Linked DNA regions of Hydrogenispora ethanolica. The protein of the gene in region 2 interacts with the protein of the main gene of each other region in a pairwise test. Links are inferred from orthologs where the notes say so. Each region holds a gene or a part of one and is shown on either strand. Other genes may lie near its edges. The genes, in order: rlmB and EDC14_RS19975.

The links.
Region 1: the proteins of EDC14_RS19975 (region 2) and rlmB interact in binary tests that used the Escherichia coli proteins (3 or more experiments, as listed by UniProt). The link is inferred for Hydrogenispora ethanolica from one-to-one orthologs.

The regions. Positions count from the first base shown.
Region 1 is NZ_SLUN01000004.1:229,451-235,742, reverse strand. The notes cover bases 1,786-4,582. They hold rlmB (23S rRNA (guanosine(2251)-2'-O)-methyltransferase RlmB), read right to left. Parts: upstream 3,658-4,582; coding sequence 2,914-3,657; downstream 1,786-2,913. Other genes in these bases: EDC14_RS05635 (Mini-ribonuclease 3), read right to left, coding at 4,392-4,582; thyX (FAD-dependent thymidylate synthase), read right to left, coding at 3,707-4,405; EDC14_RS05650 (M1 family aminopeptidase), read right to left, coding at 1,786-2,917. Outside these bases: RNA polymerase sporulation sigma factor SigH, read right to left, coding at 341-1,000; more of EDC14_RS05650, read right to left, coding at 1,196-1,785; more of EDC14_RS05635, read right to left, coding at 4,583-4,820; ribosomal protection-like ABC-F family protein, read right to left, coding at 5,419-6,292. UniProt on the Escherichia coli protein: Specifically methylates the ribose of guanosine 2251 in 23S rRNA.
Region 2 is NZ_SLUN01000031.1:7,815-14,308, forward strand. What follows is about bases 1-2,999. They hold EDC14_RS19975 (NAD(P)H-hydrate dehydratase), read left to right. Parts: upstream 1-742; coding sequence 743-2,257; downstream 2,258-2,999. Other genes in these bases: EDC14_RS19965 (CheR family methyltransferase), read left to right, coding at 1-412; acpS (holo-ACP synthase), read left to right, coding at 409-774; alr (alanine racemase), read left to right, coding at 2,313-2,999. In the rest of the region: more of alr, read left to right, coding at 3,000-3,467; EDC14_RS19985 (lipoyl domain-containing protein), read left to right, coding at 3,454-3,696; EDC14_RS19990 (glucodextranase DOMON-like domain-containing protein), read left to right, coding at 3,758-4,687; EDC14_RS19995 (aminotransferase class III-fold pyridoxal phosphate-dependent enzyme), read left to right, coding at 5,093-6,494. UniProt on the Escherichia coli protein: Bifunctional enzyme that catalyzes the epimerization of the S- and R-forms of NAD(P)HX and the dehydration of the S-form of NAD(P)HX at the expense of ADP, which is converted to AMP.

The DNA.
Region 1 (6,292 bases), on a different replicon or contig from region 2:
CTACCAACTGCTCCACCCCGCGATATAACCAATGGATGTTTTATGGTGGAGGGGGAAGGATTCGAACCTTCGAAGGCGTCAACCAACAGATTTACAGTCTGCCCCCTTTGGCCGCTCGGGAACCCCTCCAAAACCAGTCCGTCTTTCGGACGCAGATATGATTATAATAAAAAATGCAGCCTATGTCAATTGTTTTTTGATTCCTTTTTCAACCAATCTTCCAGGCAAACTGATTTTTGAACTTTTCCTGGGACCCGCGCACCTTGAACGCATCATTCGGCGAGGTCGTTTGAAGATTAGCGTCGAAAAAATAAAAACCTTCCCGAAGGAAGGCTCCTGCTCATTTTACGTAACAGGTCTCCTCGCGTTTTTCCAAGTAACGTTCCAGCTTGCGTTTGACCCGCTGCAATGCGTTGTCAATGGACTTCACGTGACGGCGTAGATCCTTGGCGATCTCCTGGTACGAACGGCCGTCCAAATAGGACATCAAAACCTTCCATTCCAAATCGCTCAGGAACTCCCCCATCTTATGCTCGATATCGACAAATTCCTCCCGGCTGATCACCAATTCCTCGGGATCGGAAACCTTGGACCCGGACAGAACGTCCAACAACGTCCGATCCGATTCCTCATCATAGATCGGCTTGTTTAACGACACATAAGAATTCAACGGGATATGCTTCTGCCGGGTGGCCGTCTTAATCGCGGTGATAATCTGACGGGTGATGCAAAGTTCGGCAAAAGCTCTGAAGGAGGCCAGTTTATCATTGCGAAAATCCCGGATGGCTTTATAAAGGCCGATCATTCCTTCTTGGATGATATCCTCGCGATCCGCTCCGATTAAAAAATAGGAACGGGCCTTGGCTCGTACAAAATTTTTATATTTATTGATCAGATACTCTTGAGCGGCATCGTCGCCTTCGCGGGCAGCTTCAACAATCGTTTCATCCAGCATCTCATCATAGATCTCTGTTGCTTCTCTTTGGGGTTTTGCTCCCACGTTAAACTCGCCTCCAGATGTTATTTTGATACTGGCTCGGCTACGAATACATCGCGTACTTGTCCAATTCACATTAGCATTATTATACAATAATTGTGATTTCAACGTCAAGGGAATGCGCTTTTTCCCCAAGCAATGATGCGTGTTTTCTGCAATGCCACGTTCGTATCACTTTAAGAATGAGCAATCCCGCCGCTACCGTTTGAAGAAGCGGTTGGTCCAGACATTATCGGCGATAGCCGGCTCTAAGATGTTATACCTGGGGTTGAGGATAATCTTTTTGGGCTTGGCCGACAACATTTTCTGAATTGTAACATTAACTTGCTTAAAAGACAAGGTTTCGGCGAAAGTTTCCCTGGCGGTAATTATTTCAAAATCCACCGTTTCCGGGAGGTACAGCTGGCCGGTGTTGGCCATCACAAAGGACACGGCGTACTTGCCTTGGTAGGACCGGACCTTGACGTTCCGCAACGCCAGGTTGTACCAGCCGGATGAGTAAACCCACTGCCGGTAGAACTCCAACAGCTGGGCTCCGTACAGTTCCACGCCCAGCTCCGTGAAGTCCCGGATCCCCGCGCCGCTTCCACCATAGCGTTTGACGAACTCCTGCAAATAGTCGCCAAACTTCGCCTCGCCCAAGGTCCGCCGGACCATGTGCAACACATACGCTCCCTTGTGATAGAGCAGCTGATATTGGAGGTCGTAGGGGCTCAATTCAGCCAGGGACAGCTCGGAAATTTGGGCGGCTCTACGGCTTTGGTAGCTTTTCTGGTAATCCAGACGCCACTTCTCCAGCAGTTTGCGGGCGGCCTGGGCCGCTCCGGTGCCGGGCGGCGCGAAATGTTCGACTGCCAGATATCCGGAATACCCGGCGAAACCCTCGGCCAACCACCAGTCGCGCAGGCTCCGGGGATAGAGCAGATTTCCCCACCAGCAATGAGCGATCTCGTGCGCCAGGTTGAAAAAGACGAAACGGGACTGCTTATTGCCCGGAAGATGCAGCAGCACTAAGGAACCGTTGCAATTGTCCTCATTACTCAAGTCGCTGACCACGACCGACAACTCGTTAAAAGCGGCCGCGCCGAACTTATCCTGGTAGAATTGGCCCAGATCGGCGGCGTATCCCACCAGATCGTCCCGGAAGGAATTGGAGAGGCCGGGGAGGTAAAAAACCCGGTAGGCCTTCTGCCGGACCAGGCGCGAGGCGATCTGGTAGCGGCCGATGGTCGCGGCCAGCGCGGTCACGGGTTGCAGCGTCCGCCAGACATAGCCGGAGTGTTGAAAAGGATAAGCCCGGATCCCTTTCAGGTTGCCGTTGCCGATCCCCAAAAAGCCGGGCGGCGCCACCAGTTCCATCTCGGCCTGGACCGGCTCGGGCAGCAGGCCGCGGGGATACCAGCCGCCGCTCAGCTCCAGTGGCACCGCCCGGCTGACGTTTTTGGGCAGGATGCTGTAGCGCATTTTCAGCGTCAGTATATCGCCGCGTTTTTTGGCGTCGGGCAGCTCGATCCAGTAGACGTCGGCTTGCTTGCGCCAAAGAACGTTCTTCCCCTCCAGCTTGACTTCTTCCAACTGCGCCTGGTAATAACCGGCCAATAAAAAGTAAAACCGGTCGGTCTCCCGGGCCGTCACGCGCAGATCGGCCTCGGCTTGCACCGTAACCCGGTTACTCAATTCTCTCGTGGTAATCTGCAGCTGATAACTTTGAAAGCTGACCGCGGTCTGTCCGGCCAGCCAATCGAGGTCCGGAATGGCCTCGGCCGCCAGCCCGGCACCGCTCCCGCCGCAGATTGCGCCGAGGATCAATATTATTTTACAGATCTCCGGCCACCGGGACCGCAGGAAAAACAGCACTGCCCGTACCGATGACCCCATGATGAGTCGCCTGGGCCGCCGGCCCAAGTTCATCCGATTCATTGACGCTCCGCTCGCTGCCGCCGCACTTCATAGAGGACGATCCCGGTCGCTACGGCGACATTCAAAGAATTGATCCGTCCCCACATCGGTAGACGGACGATCTGGTCGCAATGTTCAGCCAACAGCCGCGAAATCCCCTTCCCCTCGCCGCCCATCACCAGGCCCATGGGGCCGGTCAGGTCGGCCTTTTGGAACTCGACCTTGCCGTCCATCTCCGCTCCGGTGAACCAGATTCCGGCCTTTTTCAATTCCTCCACCGTCTTAGTCAGGTTGGTCACCCGGGCCACCGGCACATACTCGATGGCGCCGGCCGAGGCCCGCGAGACCGCTCCGGAGAGGCCCGCGGAACGGCGTTCCGGAATGATGATGCCGTGCACTCCGGCAGCTTCGGCGGTCCGGATGATCGAGCCCAGATTCTGCGGGTCCTCCACGCCGTCCAGGAAGAGCAGGAACGGCGGCTCCCCCTTGGCGGCGGCCCGTTCCAGGATCTGTTCCAGCGTGGCGTATTTCCACTGGGCGGCCACCGCAATGATTCCCTGATGGTTCCGGGTCTGAGCCATCCGGTTCAATGCCGGAAGATCCACCGGATGCAGCGGGATCCGCTGCCGTTCCGCCAGGCCCAGGATTTCGCGGAGCGGGCCGCTTGGGGTCTCGTTCTTTTGAATATAGATCTTGGTAATCTCATGTCCGGCCCGGAGCGCCTCCAGCACCGGATTTCTGCCTTCAATCTGGTCAGCCATGGAATTCTTCCTTTATCTATGTATTGTAGAGCCTCGCGATATACGTTAATTAAACTTCCTTGCGCCGCAGCAGTTCCGCCAGGACCGGCGCCCGGCCGCAGCCCATCTTTCCTTCCCGACAATAGCCCCGGGTCTCGCAGGAGGGCCCGGCGAGCCGGAAGAGCAACGGCGCCACCTGGCGCAATTCGTCCCGCATGGCCAGGGCCAGCGCCCGGATCTCCCACTGGGCCCGGGTGCAGGCGCGGATCTCCAGGAAATTGATGAGGCTCCGCGCGTTCATGGTGACCATGATCTTGGTCTCACAGGCGTTGGGCAGCACAAACCGGGCGTCTTCGGCCGGGATGCCCGCTGCCAGCAGCTCCCGGTAGGCGGTCCGGATCTGGTCCATCGCCGCGGTGAAGGCCGCTTGGGCTCCCGGGTCCCGGGCCACCGACGGCGGGACGATGGTCTCGAAATCGCCGTTCTTCACATAGCGCTGCGACTGCTGGGAAAACGAGGCGATCCTGTGTCGGACCAGCTGATGAGTGAGCGCCCGGCTGACCCCCTCGATGCCGAATGAAAAACTGGCATGCTCGATCGGCGAATCATGCCCGCTCTCGCGGAGCTGTCCCAACAACCGCTCCATCCGCTCCGGCGTCAGCTTCTCCAACAGTTCGTCCACGCCGACCGGCGAGTAACAAAGCCGCGCCGCCGCGGCCACCAGCCGGTCCGGCTCCGGCGTATATGCCAACAATTTAACCTTTAACATCGTTCGCTCCTTCGTGGGCCGCGCCGACCAGCTCCAGGATCTCCTCCAGCCGGTCGAGGCTGCCGCTCAAATACAAGTATCCCAATAATGCCTCAAAAGCGGTGCTGTAACGATAGGTGAGCACATCGCTGCCGGACGGCACGTGGCCGCTCTTCACATTCCGGCCCCGCCGCACGATCTCCTGCTCCCGCTCGCTCAGGAGCGGTTCGAGCCGGCGCACCAGATCAGCCTGGTAACTGGCACGCACTCTGGCGATGGCTTTCTTATGCAGCTGCTGCGTCTTGGCCGTGCCGTCGCTCACCAGCTGGTGACGGACGAAAAGCTCATAGACCGCGTCCCCGATATAGGCCCAAACCGCCGGGGAAAGTTCATCCGGGTTCACCCGGGTCAAATTCGGAAATTTCAGCTCAATCATTTCAGTCTTGGAAACCGCCTTGTGGTGTTTTTACTTAAATTCGCCCTATGAATTGGCATCTCCTGCCCGAGAAATTAGTTTTCGCGATGTTTCGTTCTTAGGGTTCCCCGATTCGGCCGAAGATGGCCGCTGTTTTAGCGTTTTATTAAAAATTTAAGCTGCCGGAACGGCAGCCTCTTTGTCACGCATTGGGGCGCAGTTTGCACAATTCCACGCCGCTATCTCTGGCGGTGCCCTGGTTCACTTTGCTATCAACCAATAAGCCCAATCTCCCGCAGAGGCGCGAAGACGCAAAGGATGAGGAAAAGTGGAAGCTGCCCAGCGCATCCATATTCCGTTTCAAAAGGTCCTTGTTTTATTATACAATGAACTCCGGCGGTTATCGCCGGAGTTGTTTGCATAACCGAATGAACTGCGGCAATAACTGCCATCGTTCATTCGGTAACAAAATAATCTAGGGCGAGGACTGCCGCAGATGTTTCAGCAACTCAATGAGCGGTGGCGGTGGCCGCCATCCTTTTTTCGATAGCCAAACGATCGGCGGCGGTTTGCGCCGCATTTGCCATGATAATGAAACGGCCGGCGACAACGACCGGGATCACGGCCTGTCAAACTCTTTCAGCCGCCGCAGCTCCTGGGCGGCCTCCAGATACTCCCGTTCCAATTCCTCGCGCTGCCCTTCGGCCGCGCCGGCCAACTCCCCGGCCAGCCGCGCCAGCTTGTGTTCAAGCAGCAGCCGTTCCTCACGATCCAGCGGCCGCGGCCGGTTCCGTTCCGCCTCGTACTCCCGGAAGCCGCCCGGAAAAACGCGCAACTTGCCCTCCCCCAGCTGCCAGACCTCGGTCGCCAGCTTATTCAGGAAATAGCGGTCGTGCGAGACGAAGAGCAGCGTTCCCGGATAGTCCAGCAGCGCCTCCTCCACCGCCTCGCGGGAGGCGAGGTCCAGATGGTTGGTGGGCTCATCGAGCAGCAACAGATTGCAGCCGGAGAGGATCAGCTTGGCCAGGCTCACCCGGACCCGTTCGCCCCGGCTCAGCACGGCGATGGGCTTGTGGACGTCGTCGCCCCGGAAGAGCAGGCAGGCCAGGAGATTGCGCACCGCGACCCGATCGGGCTGAACCGCCCCGACCTCGGCCAGGATGGTATTCTCCTCCCGCAGCAGCTTGGATTCCTGATCGATCACGCCCAGCCGGACGCTGGGGGCCAGCCGCAGCTCTCCGGCGTCGGCCGGGAGCTCCCCCGCCACCAGCCGCAGCAGGGTGGTCTTTCCGGTGCCGTTCGCTCCGGTCAGGGCGACCCGGCCGCCCCGCCGGAGCAACAGATCGACCCCGTCCAAGATGGCCCGCGTTCCATACTGCTTGCGGAGCCCCCGCCCCTCGGCCAAGATCCGGGAGCGCGCCGCCGTTTTCTCGTCCAACTCCAGCTGGAGCGAGACGTCAGCTTTGGGCCTGGCCTTGGGTTCCAACTGCTCC
Region 2 (6,494 bases):
GAGCGACGTCGACCGGATGATTCTGGCCCAAGCCGAACGGGCGGTTTACAGCCCGAATGAGGTCAAAAACCTGCCCCCGGAAATGCTCGCCAAATACTTCAGCCCCGAAGGGGAGCATTACCGCCTGGCGGTGGAGATCAAGCGGATGGTGGAGTTCGGCCACCAGGACCTGCTGCGGGACCCCTTCGAAACCGATCTGGACCTGATTATCTGCAGGAACGTGGTAATCTATTTCACCGAGACCGCCAAGGGACTGCTGTATGGCAAATTCCTGGCGGCTTTGCGGCCGGGCGGCTTTTTGCTGGTCGGCGGGACGGAACCGCTTTTAAACTACAGGCAAATGGGGTATGAGAGCTATATGCCGTCCTTTTACCGGAAACCCGCGCTTGAGGAAAGGAGCGAGGCCAGGTGATCATCGGAACCGGCGTGGATATGATCGAGATCGCCCGGATCGCCGCGGCCGCTCAAAACCCGCGCTTCCGGGAGCGGGTCTATACCCCGCGGGAATTGGCGGAGTCGGGGGCCGCGGGGCACCGGCTGGCCGGTTTTTTTGCGGCCAAGGAAGCGTTGCTGAAGGCCATGGGCACCGGATTATCCTCCTTTTCCTGGCGGGAAATGGAGATCGGCCATGACGCCCTGGGCGCGCCCAGGTTCGCGGTGAACGGCAAGATCCAAGATTTTTTGGCAGCCAAAGGCGTGGCGCGGATTCATTTGAGCATCTCCCATTCGCGGGAGTACGCCATTGCCCAGGTTGTTCTGGAAGAAGGCGGATGAGATGAGGGTGGTCTCGACCCGAGAGATGCAACGGATCGACCGTCTGGCGCAGGAAGAATACGGCATGCCCGGAGTGGTGCTGATGGAGCGGGCCGCCTTGGCGGTCCGGCAAGCGATGGCCGGGCGCTATGGCGCATTGCGGGGCAGACGGATCCATATTTACTGCGGCAAAGGGAACAACGGCGGCGACGGGCTGGCTTTGGCCCGCTTGCTGGCGGAGGATGGAGCGGAGGTCGCGGCGCTGTTGACCTTCGCGCCGGAAGAATGCCGGGGTTTGGCCCGCGAGAACCTGGAACGCTGCCGGACCTACGGGATTCCCGTGCAATCCTGGGCCGATCTGGAACCTCGCCAAGCCGGGGCCGCCGACATCATCGTCGACGCCCTGCTGGGGACCGGAGCGGCCGGGCCATTGCAAGGAAGCATCGCTGACGCGGTGGGAAGAATCCTGGAATTGGACCGGCCGGTGGTGGCGGTGGACGCTCCCACCGGCGTGGACATGGATAGCGGCCGGGTCGCCGGTCCGGCGATCCGGGCCGATCTGACCGTAACCTTCGGCCTACCCAAACCGGGGTTGCTCATCTTCCCCGGAGCGGATTATGTCGGCGAGCTCATCACGGCCGCCATCGGATTTCCCCGGCCGTTGCTTGAGGAGGACCCGCGGACCGTTTGGGCGACGCCGTCCGTTGTCCGGCCTTGGCTGCCGCTGCGGCCCGCCGATTCCCATAAGGGCAGCACGGGACACGTGTTGATCTGCGGCGGCAGCGCCGGGATGACGGGGGCGGTGGCCATCGCCGCGCTGGCGGCGTTGCGCGGCGGCGCCGGCCTGGTTACCGCGGCCTTGCGGCCGGGAATGCCCTTCGCGGAGAAGCCGCTGGAGGTCATGGCTACGGAGTGGCCGGCTCTGTCCGGAAGGTTGGAAGCCTATCGCGCCATCGTCGCCGGTCCGGGAATGGGCACGGCCCCGGACGGCCGGGAATTGCTGGCCGGCTTGTTGCGGGAGTCCGGGGCGCCGCTGGTGCTGGACGCCGACGCCTTGAATCTGCTCGCCGCGGAACCGGCCTTGCTCCGGGGGCATCCGGCGTCCCTGATTCTCACGCCGCACCCCGGCGAGATGGCCCGGCTCACCGGACTATCGGTCGCCGCCGTTCAGGCGGACCGCCTGGAAACCGCCAGGCGGTATGCGGCGGAGTGGAACGCGGTCGTGGTCCTGAAGGGCGCGCGGACGATCACCGCCTTGCCCACGGGCGAATCGTATATCAACTCCACCGGAAACCCGGGCATGGCCACGGCGGGCATGGGCGACGCCCTTTCCGGCTTGATCGCCGCGCTGCTGGCGCAAGGGCTGGTGCCTTGGCGGGCGGCGGCAGCCGCGGTTTTCCTGCACGGGTTGGCCGGCGACAACGCCGCCGGCCGGCTGGGTCCGGCTGGGATTCTGGCCAGCGATGTGATCGGGGAGTTTCCGGTGGCATTAAAAGCGTTGTGATAACCCAGTCCGAAGGTCAGGGTGAACACAAAAGCTCAGAGAAGGTGTTGGAAGGTTGAGTCGTTATCATCAGCGGATCCGGCCGGTCTGGGCCGAGATCGATCTGGCGGCCATCCGTCATAATATGGGCGCGATTAAGAAGTTGGTCGGGCCGGCGGTGGAAGTGATGGCGGTGGTGAAGGCCGAAGCCTACGGGCATGGCGCGGTTCCGGTCGCCCGGGCCGCTTTGGAGGCCGGTGCTACCTGGCTGGGAGTTTCATTGCCCGAGGAAGGGGTCGCCCTGCGCCAGGCGGGATTGGACGCGCCGATCCTGATCTTCAGTCCGCTCCAGGCGGATCAGGCGCCGGAGGTGGTGGCCCACGATCTGACGCCGTGCGTCTGCTGGCTGGAGGCGGTGACGGCGCTGTCCGGGGAGGCGGTTCGCGCCGGCAAGGAAGCCGCGGTCCATGTCAAGGTCGATACCGGCATGGGGCGGGTGGGCGTCCGGCCCGGGGAGGCGGCCGAATTCATCGGCGCCCTACGGCGCATGCCCGGCATCAAGGTGGGCGGCGTCTTCTCGCATCTGGCCACCGCCGATGAACGGGATAAAAGCTATGCGCGCCTGCAGATCGACAATTTTACGCGCATGGCGGCCGAGCTGGAACAACAGGGGTTGCTCCCGCCCAAGGCGCATCTGGCCAACAGCGCCGGAGTCATGGAACTGCCGCAGGCCTACTTCAACCTGGTCCGGCCGGGGATTATCATGTATGGGCTTTACCCGTCGGACGAGGTCGATAAGAGTAAGATTCGCCTGGAGCCGGCTTTCAGCCTGAAGGCGCAGATCAGTTTCGTCAAGCGGGTGCCGTCCGGAACCGGCATCAGCTATGGTCAGCGCTATCATACCGGCCGCGAGACGACGATAGCCACGATCCCCATCGGCTACGCCGACGGCTGGACGCGGCTCCTGACCCATAAGGCCCAGGCCCTGGTGAATGGGAAGAAGTACCCCATCGTCGGAACCATCTGCATGGACCAGTGCATGATCGACGTGGGCGACGAACCGGTGGCCATCGGACAGGAAGTGGTGCTGATCGGAACCCAGAACGGCGCGACGATTTCCGTCGATGACGTTGCCGCCCAATTGGGCACGATCAACTATGAGATCATCTGTATGATCAGCGACCGCGTGCCGCGGATCTACCGGGACGGGAGCTCCGATGCGCAAAATTGAAATTAAAATGCCGTTTCTCGGCCCGGAAGAGACCGCGTACGAACTGGTGCGCTGGTTAGTCCCGGCCGGAGCGGCGGTCGAGATCGATCAAGACATTCTGGAACTCATGGTCGACGGCGCCCTATTTCAACTGCCATCGCCCCTGGACGGCGTGCTCTTGTCCAGGGAGGCCGAACCCGGCGACTGGATCGAGACGGGCCAGGTATTGGCGATCGTGGCCGTCGAGTAACGAAGAAGCCGGTCTATTCCCCCGCCCCCGCGCATAAATCTATGATGTGGGGGTGTTTTTATTGAGAAGATTCATTTGGATTCCCGTCCTCGTGCTCTTGGTCCTCTGCATGACCGGTGCTGCCGCCACTCCCGAGGTTTACTTCCAAATGAAGGACCCGCCCGGCGACGAACACGGTTATGGCGCCTATCAGTATCCGAGCAACCTGGCGTTCAAACCGTACCAGGGGCTGTTCGACATCACCGAGTTTAAGGTATGGCAAGAAAAGCCGGGCGAGATTGCGTTCGATACCGCTTTTGCCAACAATACCAACCCGTGGATGGCGCCGGAAGGATTCATCCATCAAAATCTGCGGGTCTTTGTGGATTCCCTCCCCAATCAGGGCGCGACGGGCCTGATGCATCAGGGAGCCTATGTCCGGTTTGATGCCAAGTACGCCTGGGATTTCTGCCTGCGGATCGCCGGCTGGGGGAATAGCCAGCTGATTACGGCCACCGCCGATCAAAAATGGCAGATCCGGCCGCTCCGGACGATGATGATGGGGGATAACCGCACGCTCCGGGCGGTCGTTCCGGAAAAGCTGGTGGGTAAGCCCGGCCGGAACTGGCATTACTACGTGCTGGTCGGATCCTACGACGGTTTTGGGGAAGATTTCTTCCGCCGGGTGATGAAGGACCCGGGGGAATGGGTCATCGGCGGCGGGTATGACGAGGTTCTCGAGCCGCAGGTGATGGACATTGTGGCGGCGGACAATGCCAGCCAGGTCAAACAGCTCCGCTCCTTCGACCTCCAGACCGGGCAACTGGCCATGCTGCAGCCGGTCGGCGCGGATCTGGCGGGCTGGAGGCTGCCGGGATGGCTCCGAATCCTGTTGCTGCTGCTCCTGGTGGTGCTGATCGGATTCCTGACCTACCGCTTGATCAAGCGGCGGGGCCAGATCAGCTGGTTCTGGGTCCCCAACCGGGAATCCAAAACCAAAAAGGGCGCGTAAGCGCCTTTTTCATTTGAGGCAGCCGTTCGGCCGGACTTTGCCGGGCGGGAGAGCACGCGAGAGGTTCCGCCGGTTCGGCTGGCGTTTCCAGTCGGACTCCGAAAAAATCCCAGGGATTTAAAGTTTTCTTAAAAGTGTAAAATCCAGTTGCAGGGCTTATGGATTCCCGGAACACGGGAGAGACTATCCCTGAGCCGTGGTAAATCAAGGTTGACCGAGCATTTTTTTAGTGCTAAACTTATTTTGACTTTTTATACTCACTCCGCGGACATGATTGCTTAACCTGGAGATAATCTTTCAGTCACGAAGCTGCGAGAAGAATTTCGCCTCTCCATACAAATTTGTAAGATTATTCCATGGAATTTTGAAAATAGAAATTCGTTATAAGGCTTATGGAGGACCAATATGCATCCTTATGCGGAATATGTCAATCCGGTTCTGGGGAAACGGCTACATCAACTGAATATGGACAAGATCTTCCGGCGCGGCCGGGGCTGCGAGCTGGTGGACGACGCGGGCCATACATATCTCGATTTTATCGCTTCGTATGGCGCCTTGCCGTTCGGCTTCAACCCTCCCGAGATTTGGGAAGCCATCCGGACGGTGGCTGAGACTCAGGAGCCCAGCTTCATTCAACCCTCGGCCTTGGATGCCGCCGGGATGCTGGCCCGGGAGTTGGTGCGGATCGCTCCGCCGGGATTGCGCTATGTGACGTTCGCCAACAGCGGCGCCGAAGCCATCGAGGCTGCCTTTAAGCTGGCCCGCATCTACACCAAACGGCCGGGAATTCTGACCACCCACAATAGTTTTCATGGCAAGACCCTGGGAGCGCTCTCCGCCACCGGCAAAGATTCCTATCAAAAAGGCTTTGGCGCGCCGGTTCCCGGATTCGACCGGACGGTATTCGGCGACATCGGGCAGCTGGCGGCGGCGCTGGCGGCCAAGCCCGATTACTACGCGGCTTTCGTGGTGGAGCCGATTCAGGGCGAGGGCGGGATCATCATTCCGCCGGACGGCTATCTGCGGGAGGCTTTGGAACTCTGCCACAGCCACGGGGTGCTGATGATCGTCGACGAGGTCCAGACCGGGCTGGGGCGGACCGGGCGGTTTTTCGCCTGCCAAGCCGAGGGGATCAGCCCGGACATCATGACCGTCGCCAAGGCGTTGGGCGGCGGAATCATGCCGATCGGCGCCTGCCTGTGCACGGCCGAGGTTTATACCGACGATTTCGGCGAGAAGCACTCCTCCACCTTTGCGGGGAACACGTTGGCCTGCCGGGTCGGGCTCAAGGTCCTGGAGATGCTCACCCGGGACGATGGCCGGCTGCTGCGGGAGGTCGCCGCCAACGGGGAGTTCCTGCTCCGGGGATTGCAAAAGCTGCGGGAGCGTTATCCGCAGGTGATCGCCGCGGTGCGCGGCCGGGGCTTGATGCTCGGGTTGGAGCTGGGCGTCTCCCAGGAGAACCTGCCCGATTCCTTGCTCGGGATTATGGCTGACCAGGAGTTTCTGTCGCCGGTGGTCTCCAGTTACTTATTGAATGTGGAACGGTTACGGGTCGCGCCGACCCTGAACGGAGCCTCGGTCATCCGTCTGGAGCCGCCGCTCATCGTCACCCGGGCCCAGTGCGAACGGGCCTTGGAGTCACTGGAGCGGATGGCCAAGCGTTTGGCCACTGGCAATACCGCGGCATTCCTTTGCCATCTGGTAGGGGCCGAGCCTCCGGCGGTAACGGTCCGGGAGATCCCGCCCAAGCCGCTGGCCAAACCGACCGGCGATCCGGCCGAGGGCCGGTTTGCTTTCCTGGTGC